DNA from 3 places in the Exiguobacterium sp. BMC-KP genome. Region 3 is predicted to be linked to each of the others. Evidence: riboswitches for the same ligand, from Rfam matches in the RefSeq annotation. Region 3 holds a riboswitch; each other region holds the start of a gene.
The links. Region 3 has a riboswitch for S-adenosylmethionine ahead of ADM98_RS16470 (alpha/beta hydrolase). Riboswitches for the same ligand answer to the same signal wherever they lie in the genome.
Positions count from the first base shown of each region.

Region 1: linked by a shared signal. The riboswitch ahead of msrA (peptide-methionine (S)-S-oxide reductase MsrA) and the one ahead of ADM98_RS16470 (alpha/beta hydrolase) in region 3 are both predicted to bind S-adenosylmethionine.
Region 2: linked by a shared signal. The riboswitch ahead of ADM98_RS02755 (Na+/H+ antiporter NhaC family protein) and the one ahead of ADM98_RS16470 (alpha/beta hydrolase) in region 3 are both predicted to bind S-adenosylmethionine.

Region 1 is NZ_LGIW01000014.1:263,216-269,049, forward strand. Features, by position in the region: gene ADM98_RS05255 (DMT family transporter) at 1-216, shown strand, start outside; gene ADM98_RS05260 (Crp/Fnr family transcriptional regulator) at 232-900, shown strand; gene ADM98_RS05265 (DMT family transporter) at 913-1,395, shown strand; gene ADM98_RS05270 (MFS transporter) at 1,439-2,662, opposite strand; gene ADM98_RS05275 (winged helix-turn-helix domain-containing protein) at 2,674-3,270, opposite strand; gene msrA (peptide-methionine (S)-S-oxide reductase MsrA) at 3,509-4,039, opposite strand; SAM riboswitch class I at 4,135-4,238, opposite strand; gene ADM98_RS05285 (M20 metallopeptidase family protein) at 4,301-5,479, opposite strand; gene ADM98_RS05290 (putative quinol monooxygenase) at 5,557-5,834, shown strand, end outside.
Region 2 is NZ_LGIW01000012.1:244,039-249,872, forward strand. Features, by position in the region: gene ADM98_RS02745 (aldo/keto reductase) at 1-150, opposite strand, end outside; gene ADM98_RS02750 (hypothetical protein) at 311-514, shown strand; gene ADM98_RS02755 (Na+/H+ antiporter NhaC family protein) at 555-1,865, opposite strand; SAM riboswitch class I at 1,947-2,051, opposite strand; gene ADM98_RS02760 (metal ABC transporter solute-binding protein, Zn/Mn family) at 2,121-3,098, opposite strand; gene ADM98_RS02765 (alpha/beta hydrolase) at 3,269-4,258, shown strand; gene ADM98_RS02770 (histidine phosphatase family protein) at 4,276-4,866, shown strand; gene ADM98_RS02775 (YwpF family protein) at 4,863-5,354, opposite strand; gene ADM98_RS02780 (hypothetical protein) at 5,497-5,823, shown strand.
Region 3 is NZ_LGIW01000015.1:2,097,454-2,103,287, forward strand. Features, by position in the region: gene ADM98_RS16450 (M20 family metallopeptidase) at 1-273, opposite strand, end outside; gene ADM98_RS16455 (MetQ/NlpA family ABC transporter substrate-binding protein) at 296-1,114, opposite strand; gene ADM98_RS16460 (methionine ABC transporter permease) at 1,134-1,784, opposite strand; gene ADM98_RS16465 (methionine ABC transporter ATP-binding protein) at 1,774-2,802, opposite strand; SAM riboswitch class I at 2,890-2,993, opposite strand; SAM riboswitch class I at 3,243-3,344, shown strand; gene ADM98_RS16470 (alpha/beta hydrolase) at 3,415-4,170, shown strand; gene ADM98_RS16475 (thymidine kinase) at 4,251-4,865, opposite strand; gene ADM98_RS16480 (DedA family protein) at 5,049-5,699, shown strand; gene ADM98_RS16485 (type B 50S ribosomal protein L31) at 5,735-5,834, opposite strand, start outside.

The sequences.
Region 1 (5,834 bases), on a different contig from region 3:
CTGATTGGCGTGCTAGTCGTCGTGACGGAATTAACAGCGATTCAAACGCTCGGCATGACATGGGCAATGTGTTTATTACTCGTCGCGCAGATTTTATGTGCCTTTCTGATTGATTTAAAAGGATGGTTCGGTGTCTTAAAAAAACAAGGAAATCGTGGTCAGTGGGTTGGTGTGGGTCTCATGCTTGCAGGAGTTGCGATTTTCTCACTTGTCTAAAGGGAGGGAACGAACATGGAAACCGTCATCCAACAATATGGACTGGATACGATTTTAACGGAAGAGACACGCGCTTGGTTACGTCAAGAAACCTTCCGAAAAGGGGAACTCCTCTGTACGACAGGTGCGACGATCGACCGGATGTACTTCATCGTCGCAGGCAAGGTCAAGATTTCTGCTGCTTCGTCAGAAGGGAAACAACGGATTTTACGATTCAAAACACCCCTAACGGTGATCGGTGACGCCGAATTCATCAATGAACGGGAAGTACTGAATACGGTCGAAGCGGTGACCGATGTCGAGGTGTTGAGCGTACCGTATGCGATTTTACGCGAGCACAATACGACGAATGTCTTTCTGCAATTTTTACTACGAACGATTACAGCGAAATGGTATGCCGACTCAAAATCAGCGTCGCACCATGTGTTGTATACAGTCGAGGAACGATTTGCAGGGTATTTGTTGTCGATCGCATCTGAAGCTAGTGACAGTTTATTTTATCAGGAGATGCGGACGTCGAACCTACATGACGTCGCCGACTGGCTTGGAACAAGTTATCGCCATCTCAACCGGATCATCACGAAGTTATGTGAGGAAGAAATTCTTATTCGACGACGTGGGAAGATTATCATCGTCGATTTGGAACGGATTCGCGAGAAGGCGAACGGTAACAGTTATGAGTAAGGAGGAACGAACATGGTAATGGGCATCGTGTGTGCCGTATTGGCAGGGATGTTAATCAGTTTACAGACGGTATTGAATGCTCGGATGAGTGATGCGTTCGGGGCATGGGCGACGACAACGCTGGTTTTCTTCGTCGGTTTCATCGGAGCAAGCGTTACGTATGTTTTGTTTCGTGGTGGAACACTTGGACAGATTCAAAACGTGTCACCGCTCTATTGGTTCGGTGGACTTGTCGGTGTCGGCGTCGTCTTTTGCGTCATGCGCGGGATTCAGTTACTTGGTCCATCCGTCGCGATTTCTGTCGTGCTGATTTCGCAGTTGAGCTTTGCCCTCGCCGTTGATACGTTCGGGTGGTTTGGTTTACCGCAAATCGACTTATCGTTTGGTCAGCTCGTCGGTCTCGCCGTCATGGTATGTGGGATCTTCGTCTTGAAACGGTATCAAGTCGTGGCGCCGGAACAACAGGCAAAGGATCAAGTAGAACGTGTTTCGTAATTAAATGGAGACAGTGGAATTCAAATCCACTGTCTTTTTTTGACTAGTCTTTTGTTTGGATCATGCGTTTTCTGAAATAGAGTGATAGAACAAGGATAAGAAGACCACAGTACAACATAATCGTCGTGATCGAAATATGAAATGACAGTAGAAGTGAGAGGACTGCATAAGATAATGGAACAAGACCGTTGGACGATGCATTGACGACACTCATGACGCGTCCCATCATTTGTTCTGCACACTGAGACTGGATGGATGTAATGATTCGAATATTGATGATGGAAGATAGGGCACCGAGTGATAGAAGAAGAGTCAAGTACAACCAAATCTGTTGGACTTGACTAAGTAAGCAAAGGAATAGACCTAATGCGCCAATCAATCGAACCGATGAGGTAATCCCACTTACTTTCGTCTGGACAAAACCAATCGAAAGCGCACCACCAAGCATTCCCATTTGATAAGCCCCTTGCATGTAACTTAAATCCATCGCGTCTCCTTGAAGCACATCATGAACGAGTAAGGGAATTCCGAGTAAGAGCGGTCCGAAGAAAAAGAAATTGACGCAGATGATGAGAAAAAGTGTCTGCTTGAGTTGCTGAAAGTGTAGAACGTAATGAAGCCCTTCTTTTAGTTCAGATAGAGCGGAATGCTGGAGTGCTCGCTTAGTCTTAGCCTCACGAATCCCATACGTGAAGAGGAGCGTCAGACAGAGGGTCCCGAAGATTACAAGAAAGACGTATGAGTAAGAAGAATAGCTGAGAATGACTCCGCCAAGAATTGGACCTGAAAAGAGCGCGATTTGATTTGATGTTTGAATCAAGGAGTTAGCTTTAGTAAGTTGTTCGTTTGGAACAAGTGTAGGCAGTAAAGAAGCATTCGCGGGTGAATAAAATGCATCTACACTGCCGAATAAAAAGGCGAATCCTAAGATCGTTAGCAATGTAAGCTGATCGGTATGAAGTAACATGAGAAGACAAAGAATAAAACTGATCCGCAGACTACTTGAGATGCGCATGATCGTCGAACGTTTATAGCGATCAGATAAAACGCCACCGAACAACATTAAAAAAATACGAGGTAACAAGGTAGCCATTAGGACGAGTCCGAGAAAGGATGCCTGGTTTAACGTATGGATGACATACCATTGTTCAACAAACAGATAGGTTGAGAGGGAAAGGGCGGAGCACATGCCGGATCCCCATAAAAACAAAAAGGCGCGATTTTTAAATAGGGATCGTTCCGTATTCATTTCAACATGTAGCATCATATACCTCCAGATTAGACGTCGTCGCGATCAAACAATCGTTCCTCAATCGAAAAAGCAGTCGTCATGATGTAAAAGTGTTTTCGATCTTTTTCGTCAGATGGGGATTGTGTGAACTCTTCTAATAAAGCACGATACTTTGTAGCAAAGCGTTGAAAGTCGGATTCAGACATCGTCAGTTCTTTTTGGAGCGATAAGCTCATCCAGTCTTCGACGTTTGAAGACACAGGAGAAAAAGCAGTTGTCGGAGCGGTGAGGACGCGTGTCTTTGCTCGGTCTAGTACCTCAAGATACGATTGTCGGGTCGCTTCTTTCGTCTCGACGAAGTTCAGAAGATGATCAGCAGGAATGTATCCTCGAGCAATCGCTTGATAGTATTTCAGTAGATTTCCACCTTGTTCTTCTGTCCGAACGAGGCGAATCAAGTCATGCTTTTCAAGTTCCCGCACGTGATAGAGGACCTTTGCGCGCGATAACGTCAGCAAGTGGGCCAACTGATGCACCGTATGCGGTTGTTCGACGAGAAACATGAGGATTTTTGTTCGTAACGGATCACTGATTACCTTCAACTGTTCATAGTTCTCTAATATGTGAATCGCTTTTTGTTCCATCCAATCATCTCCTTTTTAACCGGTTAACTTTTGTTAACCGTAAATCAAAAACTTCTTTTTGTAAACGATTACAAATTTATGTGAGGGTAACGACAAAGGAAAGAGCTGTTAGTTTCCATACAAAAACTGACTCCATTGACATACTCGTTCATTCTCATTCACCTCTTGCAAAAGTAGATGTGAGAATAAGCGAAATGTTTGAAGTCAGTTCAGCTGTTTTATATGGTTCAAGGCTAGATTAAACCGTCGTCGTATCTTTCCATTCCTGTTCGATGAAGGCATCACGACCAGAGGCGGCACGATCTTTTTTGTAGTGTTCTGGATTTTTCTTATGGAAGTCTTGGTGGTACTCTTCCGCTGGATAAAATTCAGAAGCGGCATCGATCCGCGTTACAATCGGTTGTTTAAAACGATTGCTTGCGGCAAGAGCGTCACGAGAAGCGATTGCTGCTTCATGCTGCGCATCCGTATGATAGAAGATTGCTGGTGCGTACTGCGTGCCGCGATCTTGGAATTGACCTTCTGCATCCGTCGGATCCGTTTGTGGCCAGTAGAGTTCAAGTAAACGCTCATACGGGAATAGGCTTGGATCAAACGTGATTTGGACGACTTCGAGATGTCCTGTCGTTCCTGTTTTTACTTGCTCGTATGTCGGATGATCGACGTGACCGCCCATGTAACCTGATACGATTCCCTCGATTCCTGGTAATTCTTCAAATGGTGTCACCATGCACCAAAAACATCCACCTGCAAATGTTGCTTTTTCCATCCGTCTCTTCCTCTCCGTGGGAAATTCCCATTGTATGTCTGACAGCGAGAAAAACGAAAACGACTCCTTCGCTTGGTTGCAAAAGGAGTCGCCGCTTTTTATCAACCAAAGCTTTCGCTTTGCTGGTCGTAGCACCTTGCTATGCGCAGGTTGCTGGGACGTCATCGATCCAGATCTCTCGGTCCACTCTTGATAAGGGTATATGAAGTTGATGTCATTCGTTATCATTGTTGTGATGATACCATTCCATAAGAAATAAAGTCAATCCTTAGGTTTTAAGGCACGTAAAACGGTCGCTCCGAGTGTTTTCGCACCAACCAGCAGCGCCTGTTCGTTGATTTCGTACTGCGGATGATGTTGTGGATAATTGACGCGACCATCCGTATATCCGGAGCCGGTAAAGAAGTAACTTCCCGGGACATGCGTTAGATAATGTGCGAAGTCGTCCGCCGCCATCATCGGTGTGAGTGCTCGAACAGATGCTTTCGGCAAGAAAGCAGCAGCTTCCTGAACGAGTTTTGTCTCATCCGGATGATTCCAGAGCGCGGGGTAACCCGTCGTGAAGTCAATCGAATACGAAGCACCGATGCCAGCACAAGTCGTTTTAGCGACAAGATCGACTTCTTGTCGGAGCTGATGCCGCAGTGTCTCGTTAAACGTTCGGATTTCCCCAACGATGCGTGCCTCACCCGTAACGATGTTTGGTGCCGTTCCTGCATGGAAAGAACCGATTGCGAGAACGGCAGGCTCAAACGGATCGACCCGTCGGCTGACGAGGTGTTGTAAGTTACAGACAAGCTGTGCACCGGCGACAAGCGCATCTTTTGTTTTATGTGGTGCTTGAGCATGTCCACCTTGACCGTGGACGATGATTTCGAATTCGTCGATGGCGCATAGCGTATGTCCTTCCCGAAAACCAATCGTGCCAACAGGTAAATCATTTTCAAGATGTGTCGCAAAAATTGCATCGACCCCTTCGAGGACGCCACCTTCAATCATTTGAATCGCACCACCGGGAAAGACCTCTTCCCCATGCTGGTGAATGATTCGAATTGTTCCTTGCAATTGATCGCGTAACGGATAGAGTGTAGCAGCAAGGGCCATCACCATCGCCGTATGACCATCATGTCCACAAGCATGCATGACACCAGGATGGATCGACCGGAAAGCAAGCGTTGTCTCTTCTTGGAGTGGTAAGGCATCAAAATCGGCGCGGACAGCAATCGTTGGACCAGGTTGTTTGCCTTCGATCGTCGCGACGACTCCGCGACCTCCAACGGCTGTTTGATGAGGAATGCCACGTTCCGCGTAAAAAGCAGCAATCCGTTCTGGTGTGCGGACTTCTTGGAAGGATAGTTCCGGATGGCGGTGGAAATCACGGCGTAACGCGATCATCGTTGGTTCGAATTGTTCAAGTGCTTCAAAAAGTTGTGTTTGCATCTTCAAGCTCCTTTGACGTGTGTCTTTTCGTGAAAATGGGTACAGATACAGGTAATCACGAAAGGGGATAATGAAACATGGGAGAAATCGTCGTTAACGCTGTACTTACAATCAAAGCAGGACTCGCGGATCAAGTATTCCCGATTTTACAAACGGTTTATCATGCCTCACAAAAAGAAGAAGGATGCTTGCGCTATTCCTTGCATCAATCGATCGAGGATGAGCATCAATTCATGTTGTATGAAGTGTATCGTGACGAAGAGGCGCTCGAAGCACATATCGCATCCGACCACTATAAAGCATACCGCGAACAAATCGAGTTATACTTGATGGACCGACAAGTAACGAAATACGT
Region 2 (5,834 bases), on a different contig from region 3:
TTTGTATACAGCAGCTGTATCAATGTGACGATAGCCGACGCGTAGTGCTTCAGCGACAGCAGCAGGTGCTTCTGTCTCTTCATCTACTTGCCAGACACCGAATCCGATTTGGGGAATCGTAATACCATTTGAAAGTTTTGCGTATTGCATGTGTTACTCCTCCTCATAAAACATAGTTTTAGATTTGCTCGTTTAGTTTAGCATGAACGAACGAAGACGTCCGTTTCCATGCTCATGGAGAAATAGAATGCGGTAAAATAGAAGAGAATTCATAAAATCTGACCGTATGTCAGAAAGAGGGGGAGAAAAGATGGCTCAAAAGAATAAAAAGTTATCAAAGGGAGCTTGGCTCAGTATTGGTGCCTTGTTGGTCACACAAGCAGTTAGTCTGTTTCTCAGTGCTCGAAAGTCAGGACGTAATCCATGGGTTTGGGGAGGAGCTGGACTCGTTCAATTTCCACTTCCGGCAATCGCCTATTTGATTTTAGAAAGACAAGCAAAGCAGAAAAAATAATAAAAACAGGTCCGATCATGACGATCGGACCTGTTGTCGATTAAGAAGAAATTTTTTCTTGCTTCGTCGATGTCTTTTTCATGCGTGGGAATCCGAAGAAGATGGCGATTGATCCACAAATGAAGAGTAGGAACGGATAGAACAGATACGGAATCAGTTCAGGAGAAGCCGTCTTCGTCAACTCCGCTGCAATCAAAAGCTGTGCTCCATACGGGATGATGCCTTGAATACCACAAGAGAAGATATCGAGGATACTCGCCGATTTCTTACGATCAACTTCATACGTATCTGCTATTTCAGCTGCTAGTGGTCCAGCGACCAAAATCGAGATCGTATTGTTTGCCGTCGCAAGGTTTGTTGCGCTGACGAGTGCTGCCATACTGAATTCAGCACCACGACGTTGTGAAATCTTGCGTGTCAGCGTCTCTTTTAAGAAAGCAATTCCGCCGTTGAACGTAATCAAGCTGACGAGACCACCCATGAGGAGTGTCAAAATTGAAATCTCAGCCATTCCTAACATCCCTTCGGACATCGAGAGGACGAATCCACTTAAGCCGAAGCTACCGTCGATCATACCGATGATGCCGGTGAGTAACGTACCACCGATGAGAACAAGAATGACGTTGACGCCAAAGATCGCTAGTACGATGACGGCAAGGTACGGAATCAATTTATAGAACTCGAATGCTTTTGCTTCGACGACGTCACCAGAACCAGACACGAATGCGAGTAGGATGACCGTCAAGATGGCAGCCGGGAGAACGATCATGAAGTTCGTTCGGAATTTATCGCGCATGTTCGTTTTTTGTGTCCGAACGGCAGCAATCGTCGTATCGGAAATGAATGACAAGTTATCTCCGAACATCGATCCACCAACGACAGCTGCCGCTGCGATGGCAACATTGATACCTGTCGCTTCATGAATACCGAAGGCGATGGGAGCAAGTGCAGCAATCGTTCCAGTTGATGTTCCCATTGCCATCGAAATGAAGGCGGCGATGATGAACAGACCACTCATGAGGAGCGAGGGAGGCAAGAACGTCAAGGCAGCATTAACGGTTGCATCGATTGCACCGATCGCTTCTGCAGTACCAGAAAACGTACCGGCTAATAAGAAGATGAAGACCATGATCATGATATCAGGATTCCCGGCACCAGTCGCAATCCGTTCGACGGTCTGGTTGATACTCCCTTTCGTTGTGATTGCAGCAAAGATTAAAGCGATCAAAGCGGCGATAAGAATCGGGAATTTGTAAAAGTCGTCATAAAAGATTCCGGCACCGATAAAGAGGACCAGGAATACGACGAGAGGAAGCAGTGCCCATTTGTTAGGCGTAATCGTTTCATTCATTGTTGACACCTCGTTTCTCAAAAATACAAAAAAAGACCCCTTCGCAAGAAAGAAGGAGGTCTTTATAAAATAAAGACGCTCTTCTTATCTCTCAAGCTTTCGCTTGCTGGATTTGGCACAGTACGAATCAAATCGTCCGCTGCCGAAACATCATCGGGCCAGTCCCTCCGTTTCTCGCGATAAAAAGAAGTCATTCAATTGTTGTAAAACACGTTTCTTACCGTACCGCATTGAGTAACGCGTGTCAACTGTACTTTACTGAAGTGCTTGTTTCAATGTCTGGACGTTTTCTTCCATCAATTTGAAATAAGAACTGTTTTGTTGCGTTTTCGTGACCGACTCTAGGTTATGAATCGTCACGGATTCAGCTCCGATTTCTTTTTGGATGACGCGCGCGACCTTCGGGGAAACAGTCTCTTCGAATGCGATATATTTCAAATCATGCATGCGTGCTTCTTTCACTAAAGCAGCCAGTTGCTTTTGTGAGGGTTCATCGGAAGGAGAAATTCCGGCGATTGGAAGTTGCGTAAATCCGTACCGTTCTGCAAGATAACCATAAGCGGCATGCGTGACAAGCAATTCTTTTTTCGATCCGTCAGCGACGGCTTGCTTGAATTGTTCGTCTAACTCATCAGCTTGTTGGTCGAAGGCTTCTAAGTTTTTCTCGAATGTTGCTTTATCTTTTGGTGCTTCTTTTGATAGAGCAATTGTAATCGAACGTGCCATTGCTTTCGCGTTGATAGGATCGAGCCAGACGTGTGGATCATATTTTCCATGATCATGTCCTTCTTCTTCATGCGCATGTTCATCCGTTGCGTGATCATCATGTCCTTCTTCTTCATGAGCGTGAAGCGTAGCATCCGATTCTAGTAAGGTAACGTCTTTACTCGTCTCAATGAAACGGACGTCCGTGCCTTTTAAGCTCTCTTGGATTTTTTTCGAATACGGTTCGAGTGTCGTACCTGTCAAGAGGAATAGGTCACCTTTAGCGATTTCAGTGAGTTGCTTTGAGGTGGGTTCATAAGAGTGAGGGTCTGCTCCAGGTGGGACGATCATCTTGACGCTGACTTGATCACCGCCGATTTCACGAGCAATAGCAGCGGTTGCGAACGTTGATGTATAAACTTCTGTCTGTTTGTTATTTGAAGTCGACGAATCGCTGTTTGAGCCGCAAGCTGCGAGGAGACTTGCACTCGCAAATGCGACCGTTAGAGCGGGAATGACTTTTTTCATTATGTGTTACCTCCGTTTTTAAAACGTAATTGTTCCGATTTGGACTTTTTCACTATAGCGGAACGTACGGGAGGCGTCAAGTAGGAATACCGAGACGTTCGACTTCTTTTAAAACGGGGTAAAAGAGTAATAAAGTGAAGAAACTGGTACGTCTTATTGGAGGTGATCAAGTGAAACGTGAAACTGCATGGCTAATGGGGGGAGCTGCATTATTGACGACGGCAGCAGCGGGAGCAAGCATTTGGAACAATTATGGGGCACTGCTTCGATGGACTGAACCCGCCTTGCCACTCACAGAAAAACAACTCGCACCGCGGACGCTCACCTACAAACAAGTGGGAGACCGCACCTTACAACTCGATCTCTATTATCCGCCAGGAGAAGGACCGTTTCCGGTCGCAATCTACGCGCATGGTGGCGCATTCGTTCGTGGTGAGCGCGAGGACATGTTCTGCTTTAGCCCAATCGTTGATCGCCTACTTGAACTCGGAGTTGCCGTTTGTAGTATCGATTATCGTTTGTTCGAAGACGGCAGTTATTTTCCGGATAACTTGGAGGATGTACGGGATGCGCTATGCTTTTTAAACAAGGAAGCAGAGGATCTCCGTATTCTAAGAGGACGAATGATGGTATGGGGAGACTCAGCCGGAGCTGCACTTATGCTGACGACGGCACTTGCTCCAACTGCTTTCGTCGGGGAGCGCGATGAAGGACACATGCCATTGATCAGTGGTGTCATCGCTTTATATCCACCGACGAATTTTTTATTGTTTAATTTCATTCAGACTTGGATCGCTCACATTAAGTTTTATAAAGGTGGACGGGAAGAATGGCGCAAACTTATGACCCACGTTTCACCCGTGACGCATCTCTCATCAGACGCCCCACCAATCATGCTCCTGCATGGCAAAAAAGATCCAATCGTTCCCTTTTCACAAGCGCTCCATTTCGTTGAGAAGGGAGCCGATGTAGGAGCGGATGTCCGTTTGTTTTCTTTTCCGAATGGTACCCACTCACTTGCTAGTTTTGCACAGACCGAAAATCCATTAAAGATTGAGCGACTGCTCGAACGAATTGAACGATTCACCTGTCAGGTGTTGTTATTGCCACCGCGACAACTTTCAAGTGAAAAACATGATACAATCAGTCATATTTCTTGAATGAAGGAGACAGAGACATGACTGAAATTTGTTTAGTGCGGCATGGTCAGACGGATTGGAACTTAAATGAACGGATCCAAGGAAGAGAAGATATTCCATTGAATGCAACAGGAAGAAGACAAGCGGAGCTAAGCGCCGCTTATCTAGCAAATGAGGAGTGGGATGTCTTATTAGCAAGCCCGTTATCGCGTGCCGTTGAGACAGCTGAAATCATCGGTCGTGCTGTCGGATTGACGATCACAGCGACGGATGACCGACTCGTTGAACGCGAGTTTGGTGCAGCTTCCGGTGAGCCGGTCGCAGCGATTTATGAAGCGGTTCAAGCGAACGATACGAACCTCGTTCCGGGTCTTGAGACGGAACAAGCGATTCAGGACCGCGTGTTCGAAGCGTTACAGGAAGTGACGCGAGTGCATGAGGGCAAACGCATCTTAATCGTTTGTCATTCACATACGATCAAGGCAGCCTTATCATCGATTGATGAGACGTTCAGTTACCGGACACCGTTAAAAAACGCGTGTGCGAATTATATCCACTATACGGATCACTATACGATTGATCGAATTAATGTAGCGGATCACATCACGGATGAAGTTGAGAAACCTTAAGAAATCGGTGCTTCCGGATGTTCTGCTAAATACTGTTTGAATGTTTCCTTCGCAATGCTCGTAATATGCGCGCCACGTTTTGAACGACGATCCTTGTACTCTTGGACGAGCTCCTCGCCGGCGAATCCGTCCTCGACGACTTCGCGTAAGATTGATTCGGATAAATCATTCTTCATCATGACCATCTTACCGGTGAAGACATACGAGACGTGTTCGCTTAAGGCAGTCCGTTCAAGGGGCGTGACGATCATCGCAGCAGGATCATTATCAGGTCGTGAGATCGTGATTTCAATTAAAGCACGTAAATGTTTTGTGAACAATTCATCGACGATTGGCTGATCGCTAGAGGGTACGACGATTTCTGCAACCCATTGTGCTGTCTGTTCGGTGCTGACCGTCAACCCGTCCTGAATGGCGACAGGAATCGTTGTATCGCGCCCGGATTCATCCATTAAAATGCGTAATGTGCATAATTTAAAGGTTTTCATGAAAAAATTGCCCTCCCTTGATCGCTTACGATTTTTCTACAGTATACCGTGCGGAATGTGGGACGGGAAACTTTTCCTGACGAAATTCGTATGAACTATGTTTAAATAAGACTAGATACTACTAACAGGAGGATCGTTCATTATGCCGCAAGTACTCATTGGAATATTAGGAATCCTGGGTATCGTTTTGCTTGCCCACCATATCATCATGTATTGGCATGCTGAACCGACAGACCGCCCGACGCTTGCATATCGCATTGCGCTCCTGATTGCCTGTTTGCTACTCATTAGTGGAAGTGATCATTTAATCAGTATTTTTTACGCGGATTCCTTAGCCGAATTCGGTCAACGCATAACGTATATCGTCTTCATCGGAGGTGCACTTGGCTTCGCGTGGTACTTTCGTAAGAAGATGGAACAAGCGCCAACAGAAATGACACCTGTCGGAAACGAAGCAGGATTGACATGAGAAAAAGCGCC
Region 3 (5,834 bases):
CGCATCATATTCGGCTAGAAAAGCAATCGTCGCACCTGGTCGGTCACTCGACTTTTTCGCAAAGAACGCTGTCTCGTGCCCAGCGACGCCAAGTTCTACCGTAAAGCCTTCAGCCGTCAGGCGTTCTGCATGTAGTCGCGAAGCAAAGAATTCTTCGTTACCGATTTCCGGTGTCGCATGAATCCGGTGACTCGTCTCAAGATAGGATTCCCGTTTTTGTTCGATGTCCTGTTCAATCGTCTCTACCCATGTCGTGCGTACTGGTGTCGTCATACTGTCCACTCTCCTTTTGAATTTATTCGCCGATGTCACTTAGTGGAACGAACGTCGGGATTGAGCTGCCTTTATACTCTTTTTTAATGAAAGCCGCGACATCTTTTTGTTGGTAAAGCGACGCGATCTTTTTCAGTTCTTTTTTGTTCTTGTCTTCCGTCCGTGTTGCAATGATATTGATGTATGGTTTGGCTGTTTCGTTCTCATGGACAATCGAGTCCTTGATCGGATTGAGTCCTGCGTCAACAGCAATACCGTTATTAATGATCGACGCAGCGACGTCCGGTAAGACGCGCGGTGTTTGCCCCGCAACGATTGGGACGATTTTCAGTTTCTTCGGATTTTCGACGATCTTATCGACTGAACCATTGCCGTCAAAGTCGTCCGGCAACTTGATTAGACCTGCTTCTTGCAGTAATAAGAGGGCGCGTCCCATGTTTGTTGCTTCGTTCGGAACAGCGATTTTGCCACCGACTGGAATGTCTTTGACGTCCTTGTATTTATCTGAGTAAATGCCCATCGGTGCAATGACAGTCGTTGCGATCGGTGACAGCTTCAACTTATGTTCCTTCTTGAATGCGTTGAAGTAAGAAATCGTCTGGAAAGCATTGGCGTCGATCTCGCCCTCAGCCAGTGCCATGTTTGGCTGGACATAATCAGAGAACTTGACGAGCTCGATTTTGATGCCCTCCTTCTCTGCTTTTTTCGCGACGTAGTCCCAAACTTGAGTATCCGAACCGCTGACCCCGAGTTTGATCGTCTTTTCGTCTTCTCCCGATGCTGAGCACCCGGCAAATAAAATCGTCGTTAGTGTTGCTCCAATCGCTACTGCTTTTTTCATGGCTGAATCGCTCCCTTGATTAATGTCTTCTAATTTTTCGTGCGACGATGTTACCTGTCGTCTGTAAGCCTTGAACTAAGATGACGAGAATCCCGACCGTGATGATCATGACTTTCGTGTCGAATCGTTGATAACCATACGTGATTGCTAAATCGCCCAGTCCACCGCCACCGATCGCGCCTGCCATCGCTGACGCCCCGATCAACCCAACCGTCGCGATCGTTAAGTTAAGAACGAGTGAACCGAGTGCTTCCGGTAAAAGGAAGCGGAAAATCGTTTGGAATGGCGTCGCGCCCATTGCTTCTGCTGCCTCAAGGACACCTTTATCGACTTCAAGCAAGGAACTTTCGATCAGCCGTGCCATGTACGGTGCGGCGTAAAAGACGAGTGGGACGATGGCGGCTTCGGTTCCGATCGACGTCTGAACGATCAACCGTGTCAATGGGATGATCGCGACGAGTAAGATGATGAACGGAATCGAGCGGAAGATATTAACGATGCTATTGAAGAACGTGAATAGCGGGACGTTCTCAAGTAATGCGCCTTTTCGTGTGACGACGAGCAAGATGCCAAGCGGTAAGCCGATCAAGGTCGAGAATAAGAGTGAGACGGATACCATCGTCATCGTTTGCAAAAATGCTGTCCAGATATCACTGTAATTAACTAGCATCAGCTAGCACCTCCTCGACCGTCACTTGTGCTTGATCAATGTACTGTAAGGCTCGTTTCACTTCAGTCGCTTCACCAATTAATTCAACGAGCAAAGTGCCGAACGGCGTCTCCTGCAACTCCGTGATGCTACCGTGCAAAATGTTGACATCAACATCAAAACGTTTCGCAACTTGTGACAAGAGCGGCTGCCCTGTGTGATGACCGAGGAAATGAATCTTATAGATTGGATTCGCATTCCGTGATTCGATCAACTGGCGAATCGATGCTGGAATCTCGTCATGCATGACGGACCGGACGAAGTTTTTCGCTGTCTCAGTCTGCGGGTTTGAAAAGACATCAAAGACTGTTCCTGACTCGATCAGCTTCCCGGCTTCGATGACGGCGACGCGGTCGCAAATCTCCCGAATGACGCCCATCTCATGGGTGATCAAAAGAATCGTGATCCCGTATTCGGCATTGATTCGTTTCAATAATTGCAGAATATGATGTGTCGTCTGGGGATCGAGCGCTGACGTCGCTTCGTCACATAAAAGGACGGATGGTTGCGTCGCTAGTGCCCGAGCGATACCGACACGTTGCTTTTGTCCGCCGGATAATTGATCCGGATAATGATCCGCCTTGTCCGCGAGATCGACGAATTCGAGTAACTCCGTCACCCGGCGGCGAATCTCATCTTTTTTGATGCCTGCGAGAACGAGTGGCTTCGCGACATTCGTAAAGACCGTGTTCGCATTCAATAGATTGAAGTGTTGAAAGATCATCCCGATCCGCTGTTTTGCTTGACGTAGTTTCTTCGGTGATAGTTGTGTCAAATCTTCCCCGTCGACCGTCACGGTTCCTGACGTCGGTCGTTCTAAGAGGTTGACGCAGCGGAGCAATGAACTTTTCCCGGCACCGCTAAAGCCGATGACACCGAAGATTTCGCCTTTCTCGATCGTCAGGTCGACACCGTCGAGCGCTGCGATCGTCTGATCCTTCGTGACGTACATTTTTTTGACTTGATGAAATGCAATCATTCCGTTTTCCCCCTTCATTCAACAAAAAAAGGTCCCTTCTTGAGAAACAAGAAGAGACCTGGATCCGCACAGTGGCAGAATCCACTCCACTCATCTCTCAGACATTTGTCTGATGGAATTGGCACAGTGCTCATAATGAGTCTGTTGCCGAGGTTTCGCAGGGCCAGTCCCTCCACCTCTCTGGATAAGTATTGCGGTATGAAATTCGTATGTGTGTTGTTGCGTTGTTGCTTATGTCGTAAAACTAATTTTTACATTACGGGTCGAACCTTTAAAAGTCAACCAACTTTTCAAAAATAATCCATTTGGCGCATATCGATTGATTGACAAGTTATGGATTAGCTTAAAGAACGAATCATGATTCGTCAAGAACGATTTGACAAGTCATTTTCGAACGTGCTACCATCGTTTCAATGATTAATCCGACAATTCCAATATGATATTTATCAAGAGTGAACGAGAGACCTGGCTCTATGACTTCACGGCAACCTGCAATCTGTAAGGTGCTCCGACCAGCAAAGCGCGGCTTTGGATGATACGGTGAAAAACTCGTGGGCGTCCAAGCAGTGACGTCGACGAGTTTTTTTCATGAATGGAGGAAAAATAGTAATGATGAACTATCCTGTATTGACTGGTGCTGAAGCATTTTATCTTCAAGGTGGATCGATCGGAATCCTGCTCTGTCATGGTTTTAACGCGACTCCTCAAAGTGTTCGGGACGTCGGTGAGGCATTTGCTGCTGAAGGTTTTACCGTCTATGCGCCGCGTTTGCGTGGTCACGGAACGAACGTCCGCGAGTTCGAACAATCGACTGCACGATGTTGGAAACAAAGCCTGCAAGACGGTTATTCACGTTTACAAGAAACATGCGACCAAGTTTTTGTCATCGGTCAATCGATGGGGGCGACGCTCGCGTTATCGCTCGCTGCTGACGGGATTCCGTTTGCCGGCATCATTACGATCAACGCCGCACTTTCCGTTCCGTCGTATGAAGCACTCTCGTTTGATGACGGTCCTCAGTACTTACCGGAAGGGGCACCGGATATCAAGCGGTCCGCCTTTGAAATCATCTACGATCTCGTTCCAAGTCGTTGCGCGTTCGAACTCGTCCGCTTGATGGATGAGACGAAAGGACGCTTGGGATCGATTCTCCTTCCGACGTTGATTCTTTATTCCGCAACCGATCACGTCGTTCCACCGTCGAGTTCAGATTACTTGCACCGTCATATCGGAACGAATGATAAACGAAGCTACTGTCTACTCAATTCATACCACGTCGCGACACTTGATCATGACCAAGATGTAATCGTCCGTGAGACGATTCGCTTTATCGAACAATCGTGTCAGTTTTCGCAAGAAACAGGATAAATTAAAAAGCAGCTATTCGTTTCCGGATGGAATTGAACAGCTGCTAAATCAAAGGACGACCGCAAACGGTCCGTCTTTTTTTAATTTTCTTGGTGTTGCACAGATTGAAGTGGCTTCGGCTTTCCAGGTACCTCATGGCAATGGCGACACCGTGGCTCATACGACTCTGAAGCACCGACTAGGATGATCGGGTCATCATAGTTCGCTGGTTTTCCGTCAATCAAACGTTGTGTCCGAGAAGCCGGATCCCCACAGGAGAGACAGATTGCCTGTAGCTTCGTCACGAATTCTGCACGTGCCAGTAATTCAGGCATCTTGCCGAATGGCTCTGCCCGGAAGTCTTGATCAAGCCCTGCACAAATGACGCGTTTTCCGTCTTGTGCGAGTGCTTCGATGACTTGTACGATTTCATCATCAAAGAATTGAACTTCATCGATACCGACGATCTGTGTCTCTTCTGCTACTGCTGCGTAGAGATCACGACTCGTCGCCATCGGAATCGCTACGACGGAATTACCAACGTGAGAGACGACATGTTCTTCGTGGTATCGGTCGTCGATCGCCGGCTTGAATACTTGAACAGGCAGTTTGCCGTACTGCGCCCGTCTGACACGACGAATCAACTCTTCCGATTTCCCGGAAAACATACTGCCACAAATTACTTCGATCCAGCCGTACTGATTTATTACATGCATCATCGTCCGACACCGTCCTCTAAAAATAGTCACTTTAACGAGTATAGCTCGAAACGGTATTGAGAAAAAGGGTTGACTTCCGGAAATCAAAATTCATTTTTTCTTTCCCTAGAATTTTTGTCCTTTCATTCCAACGGTCCCCTATTTCCTGTACACTGAAGAAGAAGATTCTCACGAAAGAAGGTGTCCCCGATTCATCATCTCTTACATGACATCCTGCACCAATATGGTGCCCTTGGTCTCTCCGTTCTTCTCGCAGGTGGTATCGTGGGATTACCGGTTCCCGATGAGACCCTACTCGTTTTGTCCGGATTTTGGATGCATCAAGGTAATCTACCGCTGTTCGGTACGATTCTTGCCGCTTACGCAGGAAGTTGTATCGGTATGACGATTAGTTATTTACTCGGTTTAAAACTCGGTATGCCACTACTGCACCGCGTCGGACCGAAAATGCGTATCTCAGAAAAACATATCCTTTCCGCTGAAGCTGGATTTCGACGTTACGGAAAATCCGTTTTGATCATCGGTTACTACATACCTGGTCTCCGTCAGCTTTCTGCCTTTTTTGCAGGTGTCTCGAAAATGCCGTTTCGCGTGTTTGCGAGTTACGCGTATACAGGTGCTTTAATCTGGATCAGCGTCTTCTTAGGTGCCGGTTATTTCGTCGGTCGTCATCTCTCGTTCCATAAAGTCGTGGATTATATCTTGGCACATCCTGAAGTTATGCCGTATCTAATTGGGATCGCTGGTGGAATCGCCTTCTCATTTGTCTTGAAGACATATCTCGCTTACCGTTCACAATTCAGTCTATACAAAAACAGCCTGCTTCCGTAATGGAGGCAGGCTGTTTTTTAAGAACCGACAAGTCATTACTTGCGGCCGTATTTTTTGTTGAAGCGATCGACACGACCATCTGCCGCGTTGAACTTTTGACGACCTGTGTAGAATGGGTGCGAGTCTGAAGACACA